DNA from 4 places in the Amycolatopsis thailandensis genome. Region 1 is predicted to be linked to each of the others. Evidence: riboswitches for the same ligand, from Rfam matches in the RefSeq annotation. Region 1 holds a riboswitch; each other region holds the start of a gene.
The links. A riboswitch is a leader RNA that binds a small molecule or an ion and turns the genes downstream of it on or off. The one in region 1 is predicted to bind cobalamin.
Positions count from the first base shown of each region.

Region 2: another riboswitch for cobalamin. It lies ahead of metE (5-methyltetrahydropteroyltriglutamate--homocysteine S-methyltransferase); the one in region 1 lies ahead of ACFWMR_RS09185 (CoA-acylating methylmalonate-semialdehyde dehydrogenase).
Region 3: another riboswitch for cobalamin. It lies ahead of ACFWMR_RS07140 (ABC transporter substrate-binding protein); the one in region 1 lies ahead of ACFWMR_RS09185 (CoA-acylating methylmalonate-semialdehyde dehydrogenase).
Region 4: another riboswitch for cobalamin. It lies ahead of ACFWMR_RS23270 (prenyltransferase/squalene oxidase repeat-containing protein); the one in region 1 lies ahead of ACFWMR_RS09185 (CoA-acylating methylmalonate-semialdehyde dehydrogenase).

Region 1 is NZ_JBHXJK010000016.1:85,249-90,166, forward strand. Features, by position in the region: gene ACFWMR_RS09175 (enoyl-CoA hydratase/isomerase family protein) at 1-213, opposite strand, end outside; gene ACFWMR_RS09180 (acyl-CoA dehydrogenase family protein) at 210-1,349, opposite strand; gene ACFWMR_RS09185 (CoA-acylating methylmalonate-semialdehyde dehydrogenase) at 1,357-2,856, opposite strand; cobalamin riboswitch at 3,014-3,199, opposite strand; gene ACFWMR_RS09190 (short-chain fatty acyl-CoA regulator family protein) at 3,225-4,625, opposite strand; gene ACFWMR_RS09195 (MmgE/PrpD family protein) at 4,761-4,918, shown strand, end outside.
Region 2 is NZ_JBHXJK010000026.1:40,643-45,560, reverse strand. Features, by position in the region: gene ACFWMR_RS13165 (ketopantoate reductase family protein) at 2-964, opposite strand; gene ACFWMR_RS13160 (TetR/AcrR family transcriptional regulator) at 1,055-1,618, shown strand; cobalamin riboswitch at 1,662-1,882, shown strand; gene metE (5-methyltetrahydropteroyltriglutamate--homocysteine S-methyltransferase) at 1,984-4,257, shown strand; gene ACFWMR_RS13150 (cytochrome P450) at 4,399-4,918, shown strand, end outside.
Region 3 is NZ_JBHXJK010000012.1:28,436-33,353, forward strand. Features, by position in the region: gene ACFWMR_RS07135 (ABC transporter permease) at 1-922, opposite strand, end outside; gene ACFWMR_RS07140 (ABC transporter substrate-binding protein) at 924-2,432, opposite strand; cobalamin riboswitch at 2,513-2,669, opposite strand; gene ACFWMR_RS07145 (class I SAM-dependent methyltransferase) at 2,690-3,433, shown strand; gene ACFWMR_RS07150 (SRPBCC family protein) at 3,475-3,912, shown strand; gene ACFWMR_RS07155 (alpha/beta fold hydrolase) at 3,936-4,751, shown strand; gene ACFWMR_RS07160 (GbsR/MarR family transcriptional regulator) at 4,748-4,918, shown strand, end outside.
Region 4 is NZ_JBHXJK010000058.1:31,614-36,531, reverse strand. Features, by position in the region: gene ACFWMR_RS23275 (hypothetical protein) at 1-1,817, opposite strand, end outside; cobalamin riboswitch at 1,899-2,013, opposite strand; cobalamin riboswitch at 2,124-2,250, shown strand; gene ACFWMR_RS23270 (prenyltransferase/squalene oxidase repeat-containing protein) at 2,283-3,290, shown strand; gene ACFWMR_RS23265 (QsdR family transcriptional regulator) at 3,347-3,943, opposite strand; gene fahA (fumarylacetoacetase) at 4,013-4,918, opposite strand, start outside.

The DNA.
Region 1 (4,918 bases):
TTCGTAGATGGCGCGGATGTCGCCGCCCGCGCAGAGCCCGCGGTCGCCGGCGCCGTCGATCAGCACGGCGCGGACCGCCGGGTCGGAGCGCCACGCTTCGAGGTGGTCGAGCATGGCGAGGACCATGTCGTGGTTCAGCGAGTTCAGCGCCCGCGGCCGGTTCAGCGTGATCCGGCCGATTCCACTGTGGACGAGGAATCCGACGTCGTTCACGAAGCCTCCTGCAGCATCCGGCGCGAGATGATCACGCGCATGATTTCATTGGTCCCTTCGAGGATCTGATGCACCCGCAGGTCGCGGACGATCTTCTCCAGCCCGTACTCGGCGAGATAGCCGTAACCGCCGTGCAGTTGCAGCGCCTGGTTGGCCACTTCGAACCCGGTGTCGGTGCAGAAGCGTTTGGCCATCGCCGAAAGCTGGGTCGCGGTGTCCTCGCCGTGGTCGAGGGCGTCCGCGGCCCGCCAGAGCAGGGTGCGGGCGGCCTCGAGATCGGTGCGCATGTCGGCCAGCCGGAACTGCAACGCCTGCTTCTCGGACAGCTTCTCGCCGAACGCCGAACGCTCCGACAGATGCCGGACGGCCATCCCGAGCGCGGCCTCGGCGCCGCCGAGGGAACAGGCCGAGATGTTGAGCCTGCCGCCGTCCAACGCGGACATCGCGACCCGGAAGCCGGAGCCCTCTCCACCGAGGAGCGCGGAAGCCGGGACTCGGGCGCCTTCGAAGATCACCTGCCGGGTGGGCTGGGCGTTCCAGCCCATCTTGATTTCGTTGGGACCGAAGGAAACGCCGGGCGTGTCCCGTTCGACGATGAACGCCGAGATCCCGCGCGCGCCGGGGCCGCCGGTGCGGGCGAGCACGACGTGGACGTCCGACGTGCCCGCGCCGGAGATGAACTGCTTGACCCCGTCGAGCACGTATTCGTCGCCGTCGCGGCGGGCACGAGTGGAGAGCGCGGCCGCGTCGGAACCCGCGTCCGGTTCGGTCAGGCAGTAGCTGCCGAGGGCGTCCATAGTGGACAGGCGAGGCAGGTATCGGTGGCGCTGGGAGTCGTCACCGAACTTGTCGATCATGGTCGCGACCATGTTGTGAATGGAGATGTACGCGGCCAGCGACGGGCAGCCGGTGGCGAGTGCCTCGAAGACGAGGACGCCGTCGAGCCGTCCGAGAGCGGAGCCTCCGAGCTCTTCGGGCAGGTAGACGCCGCCCATGCCCAGCTGGGCGGCCTTGCGCAGGACGTCGACCGGGAAATGCTTGGCCTGGTCCCATTCGATCGCGTGCGGGGCGAGGTGTTCCGCGGCGAACTCCGCCGCGGTCTCGCGCAGGGCGCGCTGTTCGTCGGTCAGTCTCATCGTGGCCTCAGCTCATCGTCGGGATGACGAAGCTGGCGCCTTCCTTGGTGCCGGAAGGCCAGCGCGAAGTGACTGTCTTGGTCTTGGTGTAGAAGCGGATCGAGTCCGGTCCGTGCTGGTTGAGATCGCCGAAGCCGGAGCGCTTCCAGCCGCCGAAGGTGTGGTAGGCGATCGGCACCGGGATAGGCACGTTGACCCCGACCATGCCGGTGTTCACGCGCGAGGTGAAGTCGCGGGCGGTGTCACCGTCACGGGTGAAGATCGCGACGCCGTTGCCGTACTCGTGCTCGCTGGGCAGCCGGAGTGCCTCTTCGTAGTCGGCGGCGCGGACGATCGACAGGACCGGACCGAAGATCTCCTCGCGGTAGATCCGCATGTCAGCGGTGACGTGGTCGAACAGGCAGCCGCCGAGGAAGAAGCCGTTCTCGTGACCGTCCACAGTGGTCCCGCGGCCGTCGACGAGCAGTTTCGCCCCTTCGGCGACGCCGACGTCGATGTAGTCGCGGACACGCTGGACGGCCTCGGCGGTCACCAGCGGCCCGAAGTCGGCCGTCTCGTCGAGCGAGGCGCCGACCTTCAATGTCTTGACCCGCTCGGTCAGCCGGGCGGCCAGCGCGTCGGCGGTGGCCTCGCCGACCGGGACGGCGACAGAGATCGCCATGCAGCGTTCGCCGGCGGAGCCGTAACCGGCGCCGATCAGCGCGTCGACGACCTGGTCGAGGTCGGCGTCCGGCATCACGATCAGGTGGTTCTTGGCGCCGCCGAAGCACTGCGCGCGTTTCCCGTGCGCGGCGGCGGTCGTGTAGATGTACTCGGCGATCGACGACGAGCCGACGAAGCCGACGGCTTCGACGCGGGGATCGGTCAGCAGCGCGTCGACGGCCTCCTTGTCGCCGTTGACCACGTTGAACACACCCGGCGGCAGACCGGCTTCGAGGAAGAGCTCGGCCAGCCGCAGCGGGACCGACGGATCGCGTTCGGACGGCTTGAGCACGAAGGCGTTCCCGCAGGCGATCGCCGGGGCGGCCTTCCACAGCGGGATCATCGCGGGGAAGTTGAACGGAGTGATCCCGGCGACCACGCCGAGCGGCTGCCGCATCGAGTAGACGTCGATGCCGGTGCCCGCGCTGTCGCTGTATTCGCCTTTGAGCAGGTGCGGGATGCCGATGGCGAACTCGACCACTTCGAGACCACGCTGGATGTCACCGCGCGCGTCGGGGACGGTCTTGCCGTGCTCGGAGGCGAGCAACCGGGCGAGGGAGTCCTCTTCGGCGCGGACGAGGTCGACGAATTTCATCAGCACCCGGGCCCGCTTCTGCGGGTTCCAGCGGGCCCAGTCGAGCTGGGCCTGCGCCGCGTCGGAGACCACATCGGAGACCTCGGCGGCCGAGGCGAGCGGGACCCGGGCCTGGACGGCGCCGGTGCTGGGGTCGAAGACGTCGGCGAACCGGCCGGACGTGCCCGGTACCGGCTTGCCGCCGACGAAGTGACTGAGTTCGGTGCTCATGGATGCCCTTTCCGAAAGTGCGCAGGACGGAGCCGCCCGGGACCGCGATCGGCGGCCGGGCAGGGGAGTACGACGACTTACCGCCGGGGTGGTGGCGGGTCGGCGACTTTCGCGCAGGCAGGAAGAATCCGCATGCGTTCAGCTCCATCCTCGTGGACGAACACGGACATCTGCGGCCGGTATCCTGGCTCCCGGATCCGCGGCGGCTCCGGCCTTCCCGGCTCGCGCCAGTGGCCTTCTCTGCGGGAGCGCCGCTCCCCGGTCACAGTGGCGGGACCGCGCCGGATTCTCACCGGCTTCCCTGCACCGCAGACCTGTGGACACCATAAAGTAGGAAGTCCGACTATGTCGAGGTTGTGGCGTAGGCCTCAGCCGAGCGGTGGATACGGCAGCAGACTGGACGAATGCTCGTCGACCCGCATCGGCTTCCCGATCGCCGGGAAGGCGCGCTGTGGGCAGGCGGGCCGCTCGCAGACCTTGCAGCCCATCCCGATCGGGGTGACGGCCGCGCCGGTGCCGAGCGCGAGGCCGTCGGAGTAGACGAGCCGCTTGGCGTGCCGGAGTTCGCATCCGAGCCCGATCGCGAACGTCTTGCCGGGGTCACCGTGCCCGCCCGCGGCGCGGGAGACGGTGCGGGCGAGCCAGAAGTACTTTTTGCCGTCCGGGAGTTCGGCGATCTGGGTGAGGATCCGGCCCGGTGACCCGAAAGCCTCGTAGACGATCCACAGTGGACACGAGCCGCCGACACGGGAGAAGTGGAAACCGGTGGCGGACTGGCGTTTCGAGATGTTGCCCGCACGATCGACCCGGACGAACGAGAACGGCACGCCGCGTGTTCCCGGACGCTGCAAAGTGGACAGCCGATGGCAGACCGTCTCGAAACCGACGCCGAAGTGGTCGGACAGCCGGGTGATGTCGTAGCGATACCGCTCCGCCGCGCCGAGGAACACGCGGTACGGCAGCACGACAGCGCCCGCGAAGTAGTTGGCCAGGCCGATCCGCGCGAGCCGCCTCGCGGTGTCGCCGCTGAACTTCCCGTCTTCGACGAGCCGGTCGATCACCTCGCCCGCTTCCAACAGCGCCAGTTCCGACGCGAGCCGGAACGCGGCCTGGCCGGGGCGCAGCGCGGGGGAGAGCCGCAGGGTTTTGCGGCGTGGGTCGAAGTGGTGCTGGTCGGGGCCGAGGGATTCGGCGGTGACCTTGACGCCGTGGCGCTCCAGCAGGCCGGTCGCCAGTCCACTTCGGACCTCGCCCGGGTGGAGCCGCAGTTCCGCGGCGAGCTTCTCGGCTGGGGCGTCGAGTTCGGCGACATGGTTGCGGCGCAGGTAGAACCAGTCGCGGATCTCCTCGTGCGGCTGCTGCGCCGTCGAGCGGTCCAGTCCTTGCTCGGTCACCAGGGTGGCGACGTTCTCCACCGCCTCCCGGTAACGGCGATGCAGCGCGACGAGAGTCCGCGCCACCTCGGGCAGCGTGGTGGTCAGCGCGTCGACCTCGCCGGCGGAGATCGCACCGCTGACGGTGTTGTCGTCGAACACTTCGCGTACGTCGGCGATCAGCCGTGCGGTGTCGCGGGCGGCGAAGAACTCCGTGTCGACGCCGAAGGTCTCGGTGAGCTTGAGCAGCACCGGCAGGGTGAGCGGCCGGCCGTTGTGTTCGAGCTGGTTGACATAGCTCGGCGAGATCTCCAGCAGTCTGGCCAGCTCGGATTGGGTCATGGACCGGTCTTCGCGCAGCTGGCGCAGGCGAGCGCCCGCGTACATCTTCTCCACAAGCGGACTGTAACAACATTGACAAGGAGGGCGCGAACGTTCACAAAGCTTCACAGGGTCGAGTGGTGGCAAGGACTTCCTGAAGCTGCCACGCTCAGAGGCAGAGCGCCACGAGGTTCACAACCGAGGGGAACCATGATCGACCACACCGTCCGCACCCACCGCTCCGCCGAGTCGCTTTCCCGCGAGGGCCAGCTCGCGTGGAAGCTCGCCGCCGTCGCCACCGACGACGTTCCGGTCACCTCCGAGGTCGCCGACATGGTGATCAACCGTGTGATCGACAACGCCGCCGT
Region 2 (4,918 bases), on a different contig from region 1:
TTCATGTACTTGCGGGGCCTCGGGCGAAGTGCGGTTCCGCCGCTTCCAACCGCGGCACCGGGACGCCCAATCGGCGCGCTTCTGCCAAGGTGTCCCGGCAGACTTCACGCGGCTCCTCGGCGTCGGGATCGGAGTGCGCCGTGATGCTCACGCGCGCCGGCGCGACATGAGCGGTCAGCCAGGCGAGAACGGGGGCCGTCAGCCAGGTGGGCGCCCGGAACGGCAGCAAACCGACCCGATGACGTCGCAGGTCGAGTCCGCGCGCCTCGAGAAGCGGCAGTAGTTCACGGCCGTTCAGCAACCCCTCGCGCAAGTCGCTCCTCGACCCGGCCAGCCGGGACAGGGAACCCAGCCGCAGGCCTTGCGAGAGCAGGCCCGCGTCCGACGCGAAATGGACCCACAGCCAGCCGCGGAAGTCGGGGCGCTCCTTGATCCGGAGCCCGGCCTCGCGAAACGCCTGGCGCACGGCTCGCTCCCGATCGGTCGGGGGCCGGTCGAGGGTGCCGAAGACGACCGACGGCATCAGCATCCCGCGGAGCACGCCGTCCGCGTCGAAACCGCCACCGGCCTGGGGAAAGCCCCAGGCGATGCGGTCGAGAGGGAGCGGGCCGATCGCGGCCGCCGGCTCGGTCCAGACGTTGCCGAAGACCAGCACCGTGGCCCGGCCGACACGCGGGGCCAGGAAAGCCGTCGCCTCCGGCAGGCGGTGGTGCGAAACGCTGAGCACGATCAGGTCGAAGTCGTGGTCCGGCTCCAGCGTTTCGCGGAGGCGCACCGGCCACTTCTCGACGACACGCTGCCCCCATATCCGGCGCCGCGTGTCGAACAGGTCGAGGTCCACCGAGTCCCCGTACGTCGCCGCGCGGCCCGGCCGGACGTAGAACTCGACGTCATGTCCCGCCTTCCGCAGGGCCCAGCCGTAGATGGTGGCGATCACGCCTCGGCCGAACATCAGGATCTTCAAGCTGGACCTCACGGGGTACGATCGATTTGGAGATTATCTCCACTTTCGAAAATATGGAGATGCTCTCCACTTGTCAACGCGAGGGAGCGCATGACCGCCGACAAGCCGCTGCGGGCCGACGCCCGGCGCAAGCGCGAGGCCCTCCTCGCGAAGGCCCGGGAGATCTTCCAGGCCGGATGCTTCTTCGATCTGCGCTTCGACGACTTCGCCTGCCTGGCAGGCGTGGGCACGGGCACGCTCTATCGCCACTTCCCCACCAGGGAGGCGCTGGCCGAGGCGGTCTACCACGGGGAAGTCGCCGCGCTGTGCGACCGCGCCCGACAGCTCCAGGCCACCCTTCCCCCGGCGGAAGCCTTGGCGACCTTCCTTCGCGACATGGTCGACCACCTAGGCGCCCATGCCGGCCTGGCCAGGACGCTGGCCACCCTCATGGCCGACCGTTCGGGCGCCCTCGCCGAGGGCAGCCGGGCGCTGGAGGAGGCGGTCACCGCCCTCGTGGCCGACGCGGTGCGGGACGGCGCCGTTCGCGACGACGTGGACGCCGGTGCCGTGATGATGGCGCTGCACGGGATCGGTGCGGCCCATGACCGCCCCGAGTGGCGGGCCGAGGCCGACGGCGTCATCACCCTCGTGCTGGACGGGCTGCGCCGGTGACAGACTTTTCTCACATTCCAGCGACCCCGTAGCGGGCCTGAGTACGCTCCGGAGTGCTACTGGTTCGCCCGGCCCTCCAGGCCGGTCGAGGTAACAGGGAACCCGGTGAGAATCCGGGACTGCCCCGCAGCGGTATGTGGGAACGAAAGCCGTCACCGTGCGAGACACGGTAAAGCACTGGGTATGGCACCCGGGAAGCGACGGCCGGTAGGAGCGAGTACGTCGCCCACGAGTCCGAAGACCTGCCCGTGGTACGCGCGCCGACGGCGTGCGTGAGTCCGGGCCTCGTGGGATGGGCACGACCGAACGGCGGTCACTCCTGCGCGCGCTCCGGGCTCCGACGACAAGCTCGCGAGGAGAGAGCTGTGACCGAAATCGGCACGACAGTGCTGGGCTACCCCCGGATCGGACCGGACCGGGAACTCAAGCGTTCACTCGAACGCTATTGGGCGGGCAAGATCGACGAGGCCGAACTGCTGGACACCGGCCGCGCGCTGCGCACCCGCACCTGGCGGGAACTCAAGGACGCGGGGCTGGATTCCGTCCCGTCCAACACGTTCTCCCACTACGACCAGGTGCTCGACACCGCCGAGCTGTTCGGGGCGCTGCCGGAACGCTTCACGACGCTCGGTCTTTCGCCACTCGACACCTACTTCGCCGCCGCCCGCGGGGTTCAGGACGCGCCGGCGATGGAGATGACGAAGTGGTTCGACACGAACTACCACTACATCGTCCCCGAACTCGGCCCGGACACGACGTTCTCGCTCACCGGCGCGAAGCCGCTGGACGAGTACCGCGAGGCCCGCGCGATCGGCGTCGAGACGCGGCCGGTGCTGGTGGGCCCGGTGACGTTCCTGCTGCTCGCGAAGGCGGCCGAGAGCGCCCCGGAGGGCTTCCGCCCGCTGGACCTGCTCGACAACCTCCTCGACGACTACGTCGAGCTGCTGCGGCGCCTGCATGACGAAGGCGTCGAGTGGGTCCAGTTCGACGAGCCCGCGTTCGCGGGAGATCGCACCGAGCAGGAACTCAACGCCCTCATCCGCGCCTATCACCGGCTCGCGAAAGCGACCGCGCGGCCGAAGATCCTGGTCGCCGGGTACTTCGGCGGCCTCGGCCGCGGTCTCGGCGTGCTGGCCCGCTCCCCGATCGACGCGGTCGCTGTCGACCTGGTCACCGACGAGTCCTTTGTGGACGCCGTCGCGGCCGAACCCGCCTTGCGCGACAAGGAGGTCCTGGCCGGGGTCGTGGACGGGCGCAACGTCTGGCGCACCGACCCGGCCCGCGCGCTCAGCCGGGCGGCGACGCTGCTCGGCACCGCGAAGTCGGTCAGCGTCTCGACGTCGTGCTCCCTGCTGCACGTGCCTTACGACGTCGAAAGGGAGGACGGACTCCACCCGCGCCTGAAGGGCTGGCTCGCCTTCGCCAAGCAGAAGGTCGACGAGGTCGTCCTGCTCGGCCGCGCGTTGAAAGAGGACGGCGTCGATCTCGAAGCCGCCCGTGCCGTGGTCGCGGACCGCGCCACCGCGGCCGACCTGACCGACGCGGGCGTGCGTGCCCGGCTGGAGGCGCTGCGGCCGGACGACACCGTCCGCTCCCCCTACGCTCAGCGCGCGGCGGCACAGCAGGCCGCGCTGGAGCTGCCGCCGTTGCCGAGCACGACGATCGGCTCGTTCCCGCAGACCACCGAGGTCCGCAAGGCCCGGGCCGCGCACAAGGCGGGTTCGCTGGACGACGCGGGCTACGAGGCCGCGATGAAGGCGGAGATCGAGCACGTCATCCGGCTACAGGAGGACCTGGGCCTGGACGTGCTGGTGCACGGCGAACCCGAGCGCAACGACATGGTGCAGTACTTCGCCGAGCGGCTCGCCGGGTTCGCGGCCACCGACTTCGGCTGGGTGCAGTCCTACGGTTCGCGGTGTGTGCGGCCACCGATCCTGTACGGCGACGTCTCCCGTCCGGAGCCGATGACCGTCGAGTGGGCCCGCTACGCGCAGAGCCTGACCTCGAAGCCCGTCAAGGGGATGCTGACCGGGCCGGTGACGATCCTGGCGTGGTCGTTCGTCCGCGACGACCAGCCACTGGGCGAGACCGCCCGCCAGGTGGCGCTGGCCATCCGCGACGAGGTGCACGACCTGCAAGCGGCGGGCATCCGCGTCATCCAGGTCGATGAACCGGCGCTGCGGGAACTGCTCCCCCTGCGTGCCGCGGCGCACGAGGCGTACTTCGCCTGGGCGGTTTCGTCGTTCCGGCTGGCGACGTCCGGGATCTCCGACGCGACACAGATCCACACGCACATGTGCTATTCGGAGTTCGGTGAGGTGGTCAAGGCGATCGACGCGCTGGACGCCGACGTCACCAGCATCGAGGCCGCGCGGTCGAAGATGGAGGTCGTCACCGACCTCGGCTCGGCGGGCTTCGGCCGCGGCGTCGGGCCGGGTGTCTACGACATCCACTCGCCGCGCGTCCCCGACGTCGACGAGGTCAGCGGGCTGTTGCGGACCGCCGTCGGCGCCGTGCCCGCCGAGCGGATCTGGGTCAATCCGGACTGCGGTCTGAAGACCCGCGGTTACGCCGAGGTCGAACCGGCCCTGCGGAACCTGGTCGCGGCCGCCCGGGCGGTCCGGGCCGAGCTGGGCTGATCTGTCAGGAAAGGGTCTTTCAAGACGAAAAACGTCTTGAAAGACCCTTTCCTGACACTCGGGGCGGCTCCCTCCCCCAGGGTATTGTCAGGACGTCAACAAGGGTGCGATGGTGGAGCGGTAGCCGGTCTCAACGGGGAGATGGTCACCATGGCGAACACCGTCGAAAGGGTCACCGGGGCGCTGCGCGAGCGGGTTCCGCCGCTCACCTCGATCCCCCTGCCGCGTTCGGTGGACCAGCGCTGGCTCGGCGCGACCTGGCCGGTCCGCGAACTCGCGCCCGCCCCGCCGGGCCTCAAGCCCGTCCTCGGCGACGAAGGCCCACCGGTCATCGGGCACGCGCTGGACTTCATGCGCTTCGGCATCGAGTTCGGCCTCAAACGCCACGAGACCTACGGCCCGGTGTCGTGGATGGGCGCTTTCGGCCGCCGCATCGTCACCCTCTCCGGTCCGGAGGCCACGCAGATCGCGTTGGTGAACAAGGACAAGGCCTTCTCCCAGGAGGGCTGGAAGTTCTTCATCGAGCAGTTCTTCGACCGCGGCCTGATGCTGCTCGACTTCGGCGAGCACCATCTGCACCGCCGGATCATGCAGGCGGCGTTCACCCGGCAGCGGCTCACCGGCTACGTCGACCAGATGGGACCGGCCCTGCGCGACGGCG
Region 3 (4,918 bases), on a different contig from region 1:
GGCGCGGCGTCAGCCGGTGCGCGACCAGGTCGGCGACCAGGTTCCCGAGCACGACGACACCGGCGAACACGAGCACGTATCCCTGCACCTGCGGGATGTCCCGGTTCTGCACGGCCTCGACGAAACCCGTGCCCATCCCGGTGATCGCGAACAGGGATTCGACGATCACCGTGCCGGTCAGCAGCCCCTCGACAGCGCGGGCGAGCTGCTGCACGGCGGGCGCCGCGGCGGCGGGCAGGAGGTGCTTCAGCACGACGGTGCGTTCGCGCAGGCCGAGCAGGCGCAGATGGTCCGCCACCTGCCCGCGGGTCTGTTCCGCGACGCCGACCCGGATCTGCCTGGCGACGTCGCTCAGCTGACGGCCGACGAGCACGATCACCGGCAGCACGAGCACTTCGGGACGCTCGGTCAAGTCCGTCCCGGCCGCGGTGGCGGGCAACAGTCCGGTGTAGACGGCGAATCCCGCGACCAGCAGCAGACCGAGGACGAACTCGGGGATCGAATGCAGGAACAACGTGACGGCCGTGAGTATCCGGTCGGTCCGGGAGCCTTCGCGGACACCGCACGCCACCCCGACGCCCAGCGCGAGCGGAACGAGCACGAGCACCGTCACCCCGGCGAGCACGGCGGTGGCGGTGAACCGGCGGGCGATCTCGTCCGTCACCGGAGCGCCGGTGACGAGCGAGCGGCCGAGGTCACCGGTGGCCAAGCCCGAAAGCCAGTGCCCGAACCGGTCGAGGAGAGGCTGATCGAGGCCGAGTTGGTGGCGCACCGTCGCCACCTGCTCGTCGGTGGCTTGCTCGCCGAGTACGACCGAAGCCGCGTCGCCGGGCAGCAGCGCGGTCACGGCGAACGTGGCGACCAGCACGAACAACGCCTGGAGCACGGCGAACCCGAGCCGGCGCAGGGCGTACCCCGGCACGTCAGGACAGGCGGGCGCGGTCGAACCTCGCCCAGTCGAAGGTGTTCGGCGGCGCGGTGACCACCCCGGACACCCGTTTCGACGTCGCGATCGTCCAGGTGCTGAAGCCCCAGGCGAGCAGGCCGCCGGACTCGTGCACGATCCGCTGGGCGTCCGCGAACAGGGCCAGCCGGGCACCCTCGTCCGAGGTGGCGGCGGCACGGTCCATGAGCGTGTCGAACTCCGGCGAGGCGAACCCGTTGACGTTGTTCGAACCGCCGGTGCGGAAGCGCTGGTTGAGGAACGTCGCCACCGGCAGGGTGGCGGTGCGGGTGAGCGCGGCGACCCCCTTGGTCTTCGTTTCGCCGAAGTAGGTGCTCGCCGCCCGCGTGTTCGGCGTGGCCTTCAGCCCGATTTCGTTCAGCTGCTGGGAAATCAGCGTCGCCGCGGTGGGGAAACCGGGATCGACGTCGCTGGTTTCGATGGCGAAAGCGAGTCCCTCGGCGCCCGCTTCCCGGACCAGCGAGCGGGCCAGGTCCACGTCCCGGGAGCGTTGGGGAATGCCGGTGGCGTAGCCGCGAAGTCCCTTGCCGAACAGGTCGTTGCCGATCTCGCCGCGTCCGGCCAATGCGACCCGGTTCAAGGCTTCGCGGTCCACTCCGGACAGGACGGCGCGCACGAGCCGAGGATCGGCGAACGGCGGCTGGGTCAGGCGAAGGATCAAACCCTGCATCGTCGTCCCCCGGGCTTCGAGCAGCGAGACACGTCCGTCGCCGCCCAGCCTGGCCGCGGTACCGGCCGCGAGGTCGTGGGCGTAGTCGACCTGTCCGGAGAGCAGGGCGTTGACCCGGGCCGTTTCGTCGTTGACCGGGACGAATTCGAGCTCGCCGACGCTCGGCGCACCGTCCCAATGGGACTCGTTCCCGCGGAACACAGTCGTGCCGCCGGGAGTGAACGAGACGAAGCGGAACGGACCGGAGCCGACCGGCGCGCCGAACGCCGTCGTCCCGGCGGGGACGATCTCCGCTCCCGGCGCGCCCCAGCCCGACGGGAATTCGAAGTCGGGCGCGCTCAGCACCAGCTCCAGTTCACGGGGGGAGGCGGCCTTGCTGCGGCCGAAGTCCACCTTCGCGAAGTACTGGCGGGACGAGGAGGCCAGTGCGGGGTCGGCGATCCGCCGGAAGCTGTACAGAACGTCGTCCGCGGTGACCGGGCGTCCGTCGTGGAAGGCCGCCTGTCGCAGCCGGATCCGCCAGCGCGTCCCGGAATCGTCGCTCTCCCAGGATTCGGCCAGCCGCGGCCGCAACGAGGTGTCGGCGTTGTAGGCGACCAGCGTGTCGAAGAGCGCCTTGGCCCGCGCCTGGTCGACGAAGAGCGAAACCTGTGAGGGGTCCAGTGTTTCCTTCGAACCGCCCGCCGCGAACGCGACCCGCAACCGGCCCGTGTCCGTGGGCGCGCCCCCGCAGGCGGCCAGAGGCGCGAGGGCGGCGAGGGCGAGCAAACGCCGACGGCCGAGCGGATGACGCGTCACAGTTACCTCCGGGACATCGAGCACTGTCCCGGGCGCGCGGACGCGCTGAAACGGGACCCCGCTCCGCACTCCACGACAGTTGGGGCTGGCAGTACCCGGCGGGCAGTCCGGCTCACGGCGTACGGCCGTTCACGGTTGCGGGTCAGCGCCGGATTCACACCGGCTTCCCCCGACGGGCACCTTCTTACGTTGTGGCGCACACGGTAACCCATGGGCGCCCTGTGCTACACAGGATCAAGATCACGAAGGGGAGCGCGGTGGACGAAAAGCTCGCGGCAGGCTGGGTGCGACGGTGGGACCTCCAGCAGGAACGCTATGTCGCCGACCGCGAAGAACGGTTCGACGTCCTGATCGACGTCGTCGAACACGTCTGCCGCGATGTCGCCGAGCCGCTGGTGCTCGACCTCGGTTGCGGCCCGGGCTCGCTGACCACCCGGCTCGCCCGGCGCCTGCCGCACGCGCGGGTCGTCGGCGTCGACAACGACCCGTTCCTGCTCGCACTCGCCCGGGCGAGCCGCCCTGACGACGCGGATATCGAGTACATCCAGGCGGATCTCGCCGAAGACGGCTGGCTGACGTGGCGGGCGATCGACGCCGCGGTGTCGACGACCGCCTTGCACTGGCTGAAACCGGATCGGCTCGCCGGCGTCTACCGTGACCTCGCGGACGTGCTCCGGGCAGGCGGGGCGCTCGTCAACGGTGACCACTTCTACGACGAGCAACCGGGCATCCGCGACCTCGCCGAAGCCGTCAAGAACCGTCGTGCCGTCCGGGCCGGGGTCGGGTCGAACGAGGACTGGAAGAGCTGGTGGGCCGCGATCGCGGCCGATCCCGCGCTGCGGGCGGAGTTCACGGCCGACGAGCTGAGCGGCATCTCGACCGGCTACGGCAACAGGCTCAGCCCGCAGGAGCACACCAGACTGCTCAGGGAGGCGGGCTTCGCGGAGGTGGCGCCAGTGTGGCAGTACGGGGACGACTACGTCCTCACAGCACTTCGCTGACCTGGTGGTTTCCATGGCGCGAGGACAGGGTATGCGTGATCATGACCGAATTCCGCCACACCGCCACGATCGATCTGCCCGCCTCCGATCTGTTCGCCTACCTGCGTGAACCGCGGAACCTTCCCCACTTCTTCCCGCAGCTGAGCCAGGCCGAGCCGGAAGGCGGCGACGCCGTGCACGTCGAGGCCGACGTGGATGGTGAGCACGTCGAAGCCGAAGCGTGGCTGAAGGTCGATGAGGAAAGTCGCTCCTTGAGCTGGGGTTCCCAAGGCCCGCACGACTACCACGGCCGGTTGTCGATCGAAGACGCCGGTGCCAACGAGTCCCGGTTGACCGTGACCTTGAGCAGTGTCCGTGAGGCGGGCGAGGAGGAAGTGCAACGCGGGCTCGAGGAGACCGTCGCCGCGCTGGCGCACACCGCGGTCGCGGACTCCGACGTCGAAGCCGCCGAGGAACAAGGCGGCTGGGCCGGGCACTGAGCGGTGTGCGCTATATTTAGAAAATGGTGAATATGACCGGGGTGCTCCGCCGGGGCGCCCAGGAACTGCGGTACGGCGACCTCGCGGGCGATCGGCGTCCTGTCGTCTTCACGCACGGCGCGGGCATGGACCATCGGATGTTCGATGCCCAGGCCGAGGCTCTGCACGAACGCGGCCATCGGGTGATCACCTGGGACCAGCGCGGCCATGGCGAGTCGGGCCTCGCGCCGGGTTCCGGCTTCACCGCGGCGATCGCGCTCGACGACCTGACGGCTCTCCTCGACCACCTCGGTCTCGACAGCCCGATCCTGATCGGGCACTCCCTCGGCGGCAATCTCGCCCAGGCGCTGGTCCGCCGTTCCCCAGAACGCGCGGGCGGCCTCATCGTCGTGGACTCGACGTGGAACGCGGGGCCCCTCACGGCCGCGGAACGGCTTCTGCTGAAGTTCGCCGCACCGTCGCTGGCGCTGATCCCCGCCTCGCGGCTTCCCGGTCTCATGGCCCGTGCCTCAGCGGTGACTCCGGAGGGAATCGCCGAGTGCGAGGCGACCTTCGCGCGGATGCCCAAACGCGTCTTCCTTGACGTCTGGCGAGCCACCGTATCCCTCGTCGACCCGGAGCCGGGGTACCGCACGCCCGTTCCGCTCGGCCTCGTCCGGGGTGAGGACGACAAGACCGGCAACATCGCGTCCGCGATGCCTCGCTGGGCGCGGGCCGAGGGCGTGCCCGAACACGTCGTCCCCGGCGCCGGCCACGTGGTCACCTTGGACGCGGCGGAGATGGCCACGAAGACCATCGTGGACATCATCGACGGCTGGGACGTGGAGCCCAGGGCATGACCCCCGCCGAGGACCACGATGTGTTCGCCACGACCATGGGAGACTTTCTCGCGTCGTGGAACCTTCCGCGCGCGACCGGCCGCGTCTACGGACGGCTCCTGCTGAATTCCAGCCCCGCGTCGCTCGATGAGCTTGGCGAGGCACTCGGCCTCAGCAAAGGGGCGGTG
Region 4 (4,918 bases), on a different contig from region 1:
TGGGCGTAGGCCTGCACGGCTTCCGGCGTGAGCAGGAACTTCGACGCGCGGTCGACCGTGTCCGGCTGCTCGTCCAGTGCCCGCAAGGCGAGCACCAGATCGGCGGTGGCGTCGTAGTCGACGTAGGTCTTGCCGTCCTCGGTGACCTCGACGTGGTCGCCGCCGACGAGCCGGTTCGTCAGGTACGCGCCGAGCCGGGACGTCGCGGGGGCCGTGCCCGCGATCGCGACCGGCGTGGAGATCGCGGTCGGTGGCGGGACGCGGGCGCCGGTCGACGCCCTCGGCGTGACGGTCTTCTTCTGGGGTTTCGGTGCCGTCGTCTTCGGCGCGGGGGCCTGCGGGGCGGGTTTGGCCGCGGGCGGAGTGCTCGTGACGGTGACCGTGCTCGGCGCGGGCGGACTGGCCGACGGGGACGAGGACGTGCCCGGCGTCGGCGTGACCGAGGTCGTGGTGGTGGTGGTGGTGGTCGTCGTCGTGGTGGTCGTGGTGGTCGTTGTCGTGGTGGTGCTCGGCGCCGGTTCGCTCGTGGTCGAGGTCGGCGTGCTCGTGGGCGACCCCGTCCCGGAGGACGACGTCGTCGTGGGCGTGGTCGGCGTTTCCGAGACGCTGCTGGTCGGCGGCTGCCCACCGCCCTTCGTGAGCGAGGAGAAGCCGACCTGCGACAACCCGAGCGAAGCCTGGGCGCTCGCGCGGATCCAGGTGTCGAGGCCGCTGATCCCCGAGGCGCGCGCGGCCTCGTAGGAAGCGGGGTTGTAGGCGATCGCGCCGAGGTCTCCCGCGAGCCTGTTGCCGGAGTCGGCCGCGGCGTTCGCTTGCGCGGACTTGAGGTACCGCACGCCCTTGTCCACCGCCGCGTCCGCGCCACCCGCCTCGGCCAGTCCCTGAAGGATCAGGCCGGTGCTGTTGGTGTTCGGCGCTTCGGTGCCGACGCCACCGCCCCAGCCGCCGCCGGCGGCCTGGTTCGCTTTGAGCCACGCGACGGCCTTGGCGATCGGGGTGTCGAGCCCGGCCGCGCCCGCCTTCTTGGCGGCCAGCATCGCCGAAAGCGCGATGCCGGTGGCGTCGCCGTCGGTCGGCGAGAGGTCGAGCGGTTTGCCCTCGTCGCAGGTCGAGACCTTGTGCCCGTCCGGGGTGACGTGGTCGCCGGTCTCCTTCGTCGGGATGTAGGCGAACATGACGCGGAAGTAGCCCTCGGAACACTGCTGGGTCAGCAGCTTGTCGATGGCGAGCTGGTCGTTCTCGCCCGCCGCGGCGAGCCCGATCACGCCGAGCGCCTGGCCGAACATGTTGGCGTTGTTGATCACGTCGCCGGTGACGTCGGGCTTCTTCGTGTAGTCGCTGACCCGGCCCTTGTCGGGCCCGCCGCGCATGATCGCGTTCTGGGTCTCGGCGACCAGGTCGTAGCCGTCGAAGTTCCGCGGATTCCGGCCGGAGACCTCAGCGGCGACGAGGGTCTTGGCCGTGGCTCCACCGACGATGACGTTGTCGAACCCGGCGCCGGGGATGAATCCGTCCCAGGTGAAGTAGTCGGTGGCGTGGCCCTGGTCGTCGAGGAACTTGACGATCGGCTCGGCCTTCGCGGCATCGCCCGACGCGTACATCGAGAACAGGACGTCGAGCATCAAGCCGTGGTCCGGCAGTGAGCCGCCGTTGGGGTTCTCGAGCGTGCCGTCCGGCTGCAGCTTCGTCGCGAGCCAGCGGGAGTTCGACTTCGCCGCGTCAGGATCGTTCGCTGCTGTCGCCGTTCCGGTGAGCAGCGCGGCGACCACGCCGACGCTGACGGCGAAGGCCAGGGCGGCCAGGGACCCGCGGCGCATGACTCCTCCTTGCGGCATGGCGGAGGACAGGCGCGGGACGCCGCAGTCACCCCTGTTTATCGCGACAGTGGTTCGGACTTCTGGTTGGTTCATCCGCCCGTGCGGTACCCCGGCTCGCCCTGGTGAAGGGCCCACGGTTGCGCGACAGCGCCGGATTTCGACCGGCTTCCCCGTCACGGGCGGCGGTATTGGGTTGTCGAGCCCGCCGAGGTTAACACCCGATTACCTCCGGCAGGCACCGCTGAGCAGGTCGGTTGCCAGGATCACAGCGTTACTCGCGCCCGGCGGTACCCCCGCGCTTGACCGGCATGACACTCTTCGGGTCGTCCGATTCAGCGCGGTCGTGGGGGAAGTCCGGTGAGAGTCCGGCGCTGTCCCGCAACGGTATGCCCTCCAGGCGAGCCCGGTCACCCACGTCGCGCGGTGTCACCGACTCCTGTCGAGGAAATGCGGGAAAGGGTTCTCATGAGACGTTTGGTCTTCGCTGTCGCCATGCTGTGCGGCATCGGGCTGGTCGCCGCTCCGGCGGCGAACGCCGCCACCCCGAACAAGGCGGACGCCGCCGCGGGCTGGCTCGCCAGGCAGATGACCGACGGGGAAAGGTTCGAGGCCGATTTCGGCGGCCAGAAGTTCCCCGACCAGGGCTTGACGATCGACGCGATCTTCGCGTTCGCCGCCGCCGGTGTGTCCGACACGAACGCGGGCAAAGCGATCACCTGGCTGGCGAAGCCGGAGATCACCACCGGCTACGTCGGCAGCGGCACCGAGGCCTACGCGGGCGCGCACGCCAAACTCCTGCTCGCCGCGCAGATCCGGGGCAAGAACCCGGCGTCGTTCGGCGGCGTCGACCTGAAGACGGGCCTGCTCTCGCTGCTCACGCCGTCCGGCCGGTTCTCCGACCGCTCCGAATACGGCGACTACTCCAACGCCTTCTCGCAGTCGCTCGCGCTGCTGGCGCTGGACCGCACTCCGGCGGGCGCGCCCGCGTCGGCCGTGACGTTCCTGGCGGGCGCCCAGTGCGCGGACGGCGGATTCCCGCTGAACTTCGGCGAAGCCACCTGCACCAGCGACGTCGACGCGACCGCGATGGTCGTGCAGGCCTTGCGCGCCACCGGTGACGCGGTGAACGCCCGCGAAGGCACGTCCTGGCTGGTCACCAAGCAGCACGCGAACGGCGGCTTCGGCGTCGGCGCGAACGCGCCGAACTCCAACAGCACCGGCCTCGCCGCCGAAGCGCTGGCCGGGCACCGTCCCGCCGCCGCGGTCAAGGCGCGGGAGTTCCTGCGGTCGCTGCAGACCGGCTGCACCGGCGCCGAGGCGGACCGCGGCGCGATCGCCTACGACGCCACCGGGCTGAACCCGGCGACCGCCCCGCGCGCGACCGCGCAGGCGATCCTCGGCCTGGCCAGGGTTCCGCTGAGCGACCTGCAGGGCGGTGGCCGTCCGCAGGCCCCGGTGCTCGCCTGCCCGTGATGTGAGCCTTCGGGTGGTTTCCGCTTGCCACCGACGGAAACCACCCGTACCGGCAGTCAGCCGGCGCGGAGCGGCTCGCGTCCTTCCACGAGCGCGCCGAGCAGAGTCGACGCCGCGTCCAGATCGGGTGCCCGGGAGGCGAGCACGTCCGAGTACAGGAACGCCTCCCCCAGCCGGACGATCGCGTAACAGAGGCTGTCCAGGCCGACCGAGGGGACGAAACCGCCGTCGTCGACGTCGCGGCGCAGCAGGTCGACGTGCGCCGCGATCACCCTCGGCTGGACGCGGCCGTGCGGATCGGTGAGCAGGCGGATCGCCAAGACCGGCTCGTCGTCGAGGAAACGGCGGAACCCGGCGCTCGCCGCGAGCACGGATCGGTACTCGCGCATGATCGCGAGACAGCGCAGCTCGCCTGCCGCGTTGCGCACCACGTCGCCTTGTTCGCGCTGCCAGGTGCGCGTCGCGGCCGCCAAGGTGCGTTCGGACAGGTAGTGGAGAGCGTCGCCCAGCAGGTCTTCCCGGTTCCCGGCGCGGCGGAACAACGTACTGCGGGAGATGCCCAGGTCCTGCGCGAAGGCGGAGGTGTCGACGCGGACACCGCGCTCGATCCACCGCGCCGCGCTGCGGATTATGTCCTCGGCAGAGGGGTTCACGACCGCAGATCGTACGAGAACGTGGCCCCTCGCTCGCGCCTGGCGTGAGCAAGGGGCCCTTCACGTACTTCAGCCGGCGGGCAGCACGCGGCCCCGCACCTCACCGAACCCGATCCGCGCGCCGTTCGCGCCGGGCGCGGTCCCGGTGATGACGACCTCGTCGCCGTCCAGCAGGAAGGTGCGCTCCTCCCCCTTGACCGTGAGCGGTTCCCTTCCGCCCCAGGACAATTCGAGGAACGCGCCGCGCTGGTTCTTCTCCGGTCCGGAGATCGTGCCGGAGCCGTACAGGTCTCCTGTGCGCGAGGACGCGCCGTTGATCGTCAGGTGCGCGAGCATCTGGGCGGGCGACCAGTACATCTCGCGGAAGGGCGGGCGGCTGACCTCCTCGCCGTTCCATTCGACGACCAGATCGATGTCGAGCCCCCACGGCGAGCTTTCCCGCAGGTACGGCAACGGCTGCGGATCGATCTGGCCCGGCAGCGGGATCCGCGCGGCCTCCAGCGCCAGGATCGGTACCACCCAAGGGGAGATCGAGGTCGCGAAGCTCTTGCCGAGATGCGGGCCCAGCGGGACGTATTCCCACGCCTGGATGTCGCGGGCAGACCAGTCGTTGAGCAGGACCGCGCCGAAAACGTGGCGGGGGAAGGCGTCCGGGGTGATCGGGGTGTTCAGCGGGGTCCCGGTGCCGACGACGAAGCCCAGCTCCGCTTCGATGTCCAGCCGCACACTCGGCCCGAACACCGGCGCCGCCTCGGCCGGGGCCTTGCGCTGACCGCTCGGGCGCACGATGTCCGTACCGGAGACCAGGACCGTGCCGGACCGCCCGTGATAGCCGACCGGGAGATGCTTCCAGTTGGGCAGCAACGGTTCCGCGTCCGGGCGGAACAGCCTGCCGACGTTCGAAGCGTGGTGTTCGGAAGCGTAGAAGTCGACGTAGTCCGCGACCTCGATCGGCAGGTGCATGCTCACCCGCCC